2 regions of the Halalkalibacterium halodurans genome follow, and region 1 is predicted to be linked to the other one. Evidence: a T-box and tRNA genes for the amino acid it is inferred to sense, from the RefSeq annotation. Region 1 holds a T-box; the other holds one or more tRNA genes.
The links. A T-box is a leader RNA that pairs with one kind of tRNA and senses whether it is charged. The one in region 1 lies ahead of ileS (isoleucine--tRNA ligase), so its partner is inferred to be a tRNA-Ile.

Region 1 (4,428 bases):
GTCACCATCAGCGTAAAGCGTAATGGCCGCCGTTAAAGATTTGCCGATCACCTTTTCATTTCGCGCATTTTCAAGTGCCTTTAGAACATCATCACGAACGTTGATAAATGCATCCCATTTTTGTTTTAATTCACTCACGTCCCCAAGCTCGATCGGTTCTGGCATATCCGTCAGCTGGACACTCTCCTCTTCAACACCTGGGATATGTTTCCACACTTCATCCGCCGTATGGGGGATAATTGGGGACAAGAGTTTGGCCAGTGCTACGAGCACATCATACATGACCGTTTGCGTAGCTCTTCGATCCGCATGGTCAGCATGCTTCACATAGAGGGTATCTTTCGCAATATCCATATAGAACGAGCTTAACTCAATCGTACAGAAGTTGTGGAGCTCGTGATATACGGTTGAGAACTGGTACTCGTCGTATGCCTTTTTCACACGATTGATGACATCGTTTAATTTTGCAAGCATGTAGCGATCAAGTCCGTTTAACTGATCAATGGCCACACGGTGCGTTGCTGGATGAAAATCGTGTAAGTTTCCAAGCAGGAAACGATAGGTGTTGCGAATTTTCCGATATACTTCCGAAACTTGCTTCAAAATTTTATCCGATACGCGTACATCTGCTTGATAGTCGACAGATGCGACCCAAAGGCGTAAAATATCGGCTCCAAGCTGTTTCATTACATCATTCGGAATGACGACATTTCCGAGTGATTTACTCATTTTCTTTCCTTCACCATCAAGGGTAAAGCCATGGCTTAGCACCCCTTTGTAAGGTGCTTTTCCTGTGATCGCTACACTTGTTGATAACGATGAGTTGAACCAACCGCGATACTGGTCTGAGCCTTCTAAATAAAGATCCGCAGGTCGATCTAACTCCTCACGCTCTACGAGCACCCCTTGATGGCTAGAGCCAGAATCGAACCAAACGTCCATAATATCCATTTCTCGTGTGAATTGACCATTCGGACTTGATTCATGGGTAAATCCTTCTGGAAGTAAATCTTTCGTCTCCCATTCAAACCAAACATTTGATCCGTGCTTTCTAAATAGCTCTGATACGTGGTTGATCGTTTCATCCGTAATGATCGGTTCTCCATTCTCTCCATAGAAAATCGGAATCGGCACACCCCATACGCGTTGACGTGAAATACACCAATCACCGCGGTCACGTACCATGTTGTAGAGGCGCGTTTCCCCCCACTCTGGAACCCACTTCACTTCCTGAATCGCTCTCAACAATTCGTCACGGAAGTTTTCAATCGATGCGAACCACTGAGCCGTCGCCCGGTAAATGACCGGCTTTTTTGTCCGCCAGTCATGGGCATAAGAGTGGGTGATAAACGTTAGCTTTAGGAGCGCACCGCACTCATCTAACTTTTGCGTGATCGGTTTGTTCGCTTCGTCATAAAATAATCCTTCAAAGCCAGGTGCTTCAGCGGTCATGTACCCTTTGTCATCAACTGGACATAACACGTCTAAACCGTACTTTTGGCCGACAATGTAGTCTTCTTCCCCGTGTCCAGGCGCTGTATGGACGCATCCTGTACCGGCATCTAACGTGACATGATCCCCTAAAACAACCAAGGAATCTCGGCCGTAAATCGGATGTTCAGCGACGACGTATTCTAAATCTACCCCTTTGATCGTTCGCAAGATTTCTGGATTTTCCCATTCAAGAGCGGATTCGAGTGTTTCCACAAGTCCTGACGCGACGACGTATTTTTCGCCTTTCACAGCGACAACGCTATATTCAAGTTCAGGATGAACGGCAATTCCTAAGTTTGCTGGGATCGTCCACGGAGTTGTCGTCCAGATGACGATTTTTTCATCTTGTTGTAATACGTTCTTTCCATCTTTCACTGGGAAAGCTACGTAAATCGACGGTGAGCGTTTGTCATGATATTCGATTTCCGCTTCCGCTAACGCTGATTCTGACGATGGTGACCAGTAGACAGGCTTTTTTCCTTTATAAATGTAGCCTTTTTTCGCCATCTCCCCGAACACTTTTACTTGCTGGGCTTCAAAGCCTTTATCTAAAGTGACGTAAGGGTTCCACCAGTCCCCGCGCACACCTAATCGCATAAATTGTTCACGTTGGCGGTCAATTTGCTTCCGTGCGAATTCTTCACAAAGCTTACGGAACTCGGCGACACTCATCGATTTGCGATCAACACCAGATTTCGTTAACGCTTGCTCAATCGGCAGGCCGTGGGTGTCCCACCCTGGAACATACGGAGCATGAAAACCTGCCATGGACTTATAGCGAACAATCATATCCTTTAAAACCTTATTCAGTGCATGCCCCATATGGATGTCACCATTGGCATAAGGTGGTCCATCATGAAGCACAAACAGTGGACGACCTTTCGTCCGTGCTTGCACCTTCTCATAAATATTCATATCTTTCCATTCTTCCTGCATTTGCGGCTCACGGTTTGGCAAATTTCCCCGCATCGGGAAATCCGTTTTTGGCATGAGCAATGTTTCTTTAAAATCCATTTCCATTCCTCCTAATGATTTGCAACTCCATTACAGCCAGCCTTGTGGCGGAAATGATTGTTTTCAATGGAACAAATAAAAACCTCCCCATCCCCATTAGGGACGAGAAGGTATTCCCGCGGTACCACCCTAGTGAACAAACGACATTCTTTGCTTGTTCCCTCGTGTCATTGTTAACAGGCATGACCTGTTGCAGCCTACTGAATCATCGATCGTTCGGTGCAAAAACTAAAGGGTGATTTTCCACATTCACGTTCCATCAGGCTTCCACCATCCCTGACTCGCTTTAGGAAGGGGTGACGTGTACTGTCCCTCTCATCGTCCATTGTATGTTCGCTTTTTTAATTAAAATTCATTATATGCGAGAGCTAAAAAGAACGCAAGTAGATCTAAGCTGCTTTTTACAAAGCTCCCTTCTACTCAGCGTATTCTTCTGAACGCTCATCGCCAGAATCTTCGGTTACCTCATCCCAGTCGTCCGTGTTCAGCATTTCAAGCTGGGCTTCAATTAACATTTTAAAACGCATTTTATAAACGGATGCTTGCTTTTTCAGCTCTTCCATTTCAAGCATAATTTTGCGCGATTTCGCCAGAGCATCATTGATGATGCGATCGGCGTTCTTTTCCGCTTCCTTCACGATCAACTGCGCTTCTTTTTGCGCGTTACGGCGAACCTCCTCCGCCGATTCTTGAGCGACCAAAATCGATTTATTTAACGTTTCCTCGATGTTTTGGAAATGTTCGAGCTTCTCATCGAGATCGGTCACTCGGTCAAACAGTTCTTTCTTTTCCCGGAGAACAGCTTCATAATCTTTAATGATTTGATCAAGAAACTCATTCACCTCATCTTCATCATACCCTCTAAAACCACGGGTAAACTCTTTGTTGTGAATATCTAAAGGGGTTAAAGGCATAGTCAGCACCTCCATCACAATAGTAGCAACATTCTTAAAAAACCTTGTTCGACATTATGCGAAAAACTCCTGCATGCCACGAGGGGCCCTTTTGCCCCATTTATGTACGGCTAATGTCCCATCCGTCCAATACGAAGCCGGAATTTATCTTTCTTCGTCTTTCCTTCTACCTCTAAAAGCTTATGGCGGCCAAAGCCGCGTACAGATATGTGATCCCCAGCTTGAAGGGTTAAAGCTCCCGATTCGACTAGCTTCCAGTTTACTTTTACGCGCCCTTTTTCTACAAGCTCCGCTGCCTTCGCCCGTGAAAGAGAAAGCATTTCACCGATCACGGCATCTAGGCGCAAGGAGGAAACAGTCGCTGTTCGTTCATGCCAGCTTTCGGTTGTAACTAACATTTGCTCAAAACCAAGCTCCACCATCTCCACCTGTGCTTTACCGACACTCGTTAAATGAAGGCGAACAAATTCTGCGATTTCCGTTGCCACAACAAGCTGAATGCGCTCATCGGCTACGAGAATATCTCCGAACTTTTCTCGTTTAACGCCTAAGCTCATACAAGCACCGAGCACTTGACGATGATCAATGGTGAGAAATTTTTTCGGATAAGAAAGCTCGAATAACGTCAATCCATAGTCCTCTTCGGCCAACTCCAGATAGGGCGGGATCAAACAAGCCCGCTTCCGTTCAGCATGCTCCGAACCGCCCCAAAATGATACGCTTACGTCATCGTTCCGTCCAACTAATGCGCCAACGATTTCCTGCTCCCGGGGGTCGAGAAAGTCTGTTCGTTTCCAAGTGTATTGCATGGAGACATCAGCTTTCCACTCCAGCACTTGGTCAATAAACGGGCGCTCTTCCGGCCGGAAATGTTGATAGATATCCATGAATTCTCCTTGCCTCTTATTCGTTTCTAAAAGAAGATCGCGTGAACACCGTAACGAGCAAACGTCAGGGCAAAAATCGCGACAATTGGAGAGATGTCAATCATCCCGAGCGGAGGAAT
Region 2 (4,428 bases), 1.1 Mb from region 1:
CCGTATGCTTGTAGAGGTTTGTCGAATAGGGGATCGGCAAATGGAACATACTAGTTTCTATTTGAAGGGATGAGAGACTGTGGATGCAGAGTTGCAAACATTGCTATTTATGTTTTTTGGCGGTCTAGGTATTTTCCTATTTGGGATTAAGTACATGGGGGATGGACTGCAAAAAGTAGCAGGAGAGCGCTTGCGTGATTTGTTAGATAAATTTACAACAAATCCGTTAATGGGTGTATTAGCAGGTATCGTTGTTACCGTCTTGCTACAAACGAGTACGGGTACAACTGTTTTGACGATTGGTCTCGTCAACGCTGGTTTTATGACGCTTAAACAGGCTATCGGTGTTATAATGGGTGCGAACATTGGTACAACCGTTACTGCATTCATTATTGGGATTAAAATCTCTGAATATGCTTTGCCGATCATTGCAGTGGGAGCAGCTTTAATCTTTTTTATTAAAAATAAAAAAGTGAACAATATTGGACAAGTTATCTTTGGTTTTGGGACGCTTTTCTATGGTTTGAATACAATGGGAGAAGGACTAAAGCCCCTGCGTGAGCTGCAAGCTTTTGCTGATTTAACGGTAAGCATGAGTGAAAACCCACTTTTAGGAGTACTAATCGGAACGATTTTCACCGCAGCGGTACAAAGCTCCAGTGCATCAATCGGGCTCCTGCAACAGCTTTACGATCAAGGGGCAATGGACTTATTTGCAGCTTTACCGGTCTTATTTGGTGATAACATTGGAACAACGATTACCGCAGTGCTTGCGGCCATTGGTGCATCGGTAGCGGCGAAACGTGCAGCATTAACTCATGTGATTTTTAACTTAATTGGAACGATCATTGTTTTAATTATCATTATTCCGTTTACACACTTTATTGCTTATTTAGCAGAGGTATTTGCTTTGAATCGTCCAATGACGATTGCATTTGCCCACGGAATTTTTAATGTATCGAATACACTCATCCAACTTCCATTTATCGGGATCTTGGCGATCATTGTAACTAAGCTCGTCCCTGGAGACGATTTCTACATTGAATATAAGGCGAAGCATTTAGATCCGCGTTTTGTCGGTAGCTCACCAGCGATTGCCCTTGGACAGGCGAAACAGGAAGTATTGCGGATGGCTGAGTTTTCTGAAAAAGGGCTACTCGAAGTAAGTAAATACATGGAAAATGGTCAAAAGAAACATGCGGAAATGGCGGTTCAATTTGAAGATGCCATCAACAATCTCGATCGGAAAATTACCGAATATTTAATTTCGATCTCCTCTCGCTCCTTGTCGGCTCAAGATTCAAAAATGCACGGAATGCTGATGGATACCGTACGTGATATTGAACGAATCGGAGATCATATTGAAAACATTGTGGAGTTAAAGGATTATCAGAAAGCGAACAAAGTAAAAATTTCAGAAAAAGCACTCCATGACCTTCAGGAAATGTTTGATCTTACACATTCAACATTGACAGAAGCGATCATGTCCTTAGAGACAGGGGATCTTGAGGCTGCTCGTTCTGTTATCGAAAAAGAAGAGCATATCGATCAAATGGAACGTAAATTACGCAAGCAGCATATCATTCGTGTGAATGAAGGGAATTGTACAGGTGCTGCTGGTATCGTCTTTGTCGACATTGTAAGTAACCTTGAACGGATTGGCGACCATTCTGTCAACATTGCTGAAGCGGTCATCGGAGAAAATCGTTAGAAGAAAAGCAGAGACGCCTCTGCTTTTCTTTTCAATATCAACAAAAATCTACAGGAAAAAGCATTGACTAGATGGACAAACAGTGGTAATATTATTCTTGTCTTTCTTGTTCCACAGTAGCTCAGTGGTAGAGCAATCGGCTGTTAACCGATCGGTCGTAGGTTCGAGTCCTACCTGTGGAGCCATGATATGGCGGTGTAGCTCAGCTGGCTAGAGCGTACGGTTCATACCCGTGAGGTCGGGGGTTCGATTCCCTCCGCCGCTATTCCTTTTTTACCGCATGAATGTGTGCTAAAAAGATTAAGATGATAGTTGAGGACCCTTAGCTCAGTTGGTCAGAGCAGTCGGCTCATAACCGATCGGTCGTAGGTTCGAGTCCTACAGGGTCCACCATGAGTATTTATGTTGGAGGAGTACCCAAGTCTGGCTGAAGGGATCGGTCTTGAAAACCGACAGGCGGGTTAAACCGCGCGGGGGTTCGAATCCCTCCTCCTCCGCCATACATACAGATGTTCAAACTATAGCATGGATGCTGTAGTTTTTTTGTGTTCTAAAATGTTGCTTTCACGATCGGCCTTGGCAACAAACCAAACTACTTTAACTAGCGATGTCAGGGTAGGGGAGCCGAGCACGATGACTTCTGTGAGCCTTCTACAGTCAGCATGAGCACATGAAATAAGCTCGCCGCGATTCCTTAATAGCTGTAGCCTCGGTCAATTGGTTGCTAACGGCTTTTATTTTTTTTTAATCGATATGCAGTCTCTGTTAAAAGAAACCCTCTAGGTATAAGGTGAATACACTGGCTAAAACGACTTACAAAAAGGGGCAACGAGGATGATCATTCGGGAAGCAACCGTTCAAGATTATGAAGAGGTGGCAAGGCTACACACCCAAGTGCACGAAGCGCATGTGAAGGAGAGGGGAGATATTTTTCGTTCCAACGAGCCAACGCTAAATCCGAGTTTTTTTCAAGCAGCTGTCCAAGGCGAAAAATCAACCGTGTTAGTGTTCGTTGATGAGCGAGAAAAAATTGGAGCGTACAGTGTGATTCATCTCGTACAAACACCTCTCCTTCCAACGATGCAGCAGAGGAAAACGGTGTATATTTCAGATCTATGTGTAGATGAGACAAGACGGGGCGGTGGAATTGGTCGACTTATTTTTGAAGCGATTATTTCCTATGGGAAAGCCCATCAGGTGGATGCGATTGAATTGGATGTGTATGACTTTAACGATCGGGCTAAAGCTTTTTACCACAGCTTGGGCATGCGATGTCAAAAACAGACGATGGAGCTTCCTCTTTAAGAAAATGGTTTAAGCTATGGTTAAACAGGGTATCGTATAAAAGCATATGGGGAAAGCAAGCCATGAGCGTTTTCGTTGAAAGCTTGTTCGAAATTTGCTATTGTATTGATGGGGCAACTTAATAAACATTTCTATTGACTAACTTGTTTTACTATTTTGGAGGGATTTCCCTCCAAATTCATTCTTTATTATTTCACGTTTATCAAGGAGGAGATCGTATTATGGCTTTTGAACTACCAAAACTACCGTATCCTGCAAATGCACTTGAACCACACATCGATGAGGCAACGATGAACATTCACCACGGGAAGCACCATAACACGTATGTAACAAAATTAAATGCAGCTCTTGAAGGTCACAGTGCTCTTGCTGAAAAGTCAATTGAAGCGCTTGTCAGCGACCTCGATGCTGTACCAGAAAACATTCGTACAGCAGTCCGCAATAATGGTGGTGGCCATGCAAACCACACGCTTTTCTGGCAAATTCTTAGCCCGAATGGTGGAGGCGCTCCTACTGGTGAGCTTGCAGATGCGATCAATGCTGAATTCGGTAGCTTTGATCAATTCAAAGAAAAATTTGCTGACGCAGCAGCAAACCGCTTCGGTTCTGGCTGGGCGTGGCTTGTTGTCAATGATGGCAAACTAGAAATCACAAGCACTCCAAACCAAGATACGCCATTAATGGAAGGGAAAACACCAATTCTTGGCTTAGACGTATGGGAGCATGCATACTACTTGAATTACCAAAACCGTCGTCCTGATTACATTTCAGCTTTCTGGAACGTTGTCAATTGGGACGAAGTAGCGAAGCGTTACAACGAAGCAAAATAAGTCTGATGTTTACATAGAGGGGCCATTTACAATGATGGACCCCTCTTATTTTTTGCAGGTAAATCTCGTTCGATCTCCCCCTGTCTCAATGCATAACGTGACTAAACCGACACACACTAAAACAGAAGGTGGTGGGTCGGTTTGCATGATGTATTAAAAAAAGTTATTGGGGATATTGAAGTTTCAAAAGATCTCATCTTACTACTCGTCATTGGCGGTCTTTATGCACTCGGAATTGCCCTTTCTAATACATTTGTAAATGTCTACTTGTGGAAGCAATCTGGAGAGTTTCTTGATTTAGCTCTTTACAATTTAACGTCTGTGATTATGCAACCACTCACGTTTATTTTGGCAGGGCGTTGGGCGAAGAAAATTGATCGTGTGATCGTCTTACGGTTAGGGGTCATTTTTTTATCGATTTTCTTTTCAACAGTTCTCATGTTAGGGGAAAAGGCAAATCAATTCCTGATCCTTCTTGGCGGATTGCTGGGGATCGGATTTGGTTTTTATTGGCTTGCCTTTAATGTCCTTACGTTTGAAATTACAGAGCCTGAGACGAGGGATTTTTTTAATGGTTTTTTG

Region 2: it encodes a tRNA-Ile, which carries the amino acid that the T-box ahead of ileS (isoleucine--tRNA ligase) is inferred to sense. The anticodon was not compared.

What each region holds. Positions count from the first base shown of each region.
Region 1 covers NZ_CP040441.1:2,669,352-2,673,779, forward strand. Annotated here, with positions in the region: gene ileS (isoleucine--tRNA ligase) at 1-2,508, opposite strand, end outside; T-box leader at 2,604-2,836, opposite strand; gene FED51_RS12890 (DivIVA domain-containing protein) at 2,925-3,422, opposite strand; gene FED51_RS12895 (YlmH family RNA-binding protein) at 3,533-4,309, opposite strand; gene FED51_RS12900 (YggT family protein) at 4,336-4,428, opposite strand, start outside.
Region 2 covers NZ_CP040441.1:1,576,383-1,580,810, forward strand. Annotated here, with positions in the region: gene FED51_RS07715 (Na/Pi cotransporter family protein) at 110-1,711, shown strand; tRNA gene FED51_RS07720 (tRNA-Asn) at 1,822-1,896, shown strand; tRNA gene FED51_RS07725 (tRNA-Met) at 1,903-1,976, shown strand; tRNA gene FED51_RS07730 (tRNA-Ile) at 2,028-2,104, shown strand; tRNA gene FED51_RS07735 (tRNA-Ser) at 2,119-2,211, shown strand; gene FED51_RS07740 (GNAT family N-acetyltransferase) at 2,546-3,016, shown strand; gene sodA (superoxide dismutase SodA) at 3,238-3,846, shown strand; gene FED51_RS07750 (MFS transporter) at 3,988-4,428, shown strand, end outside.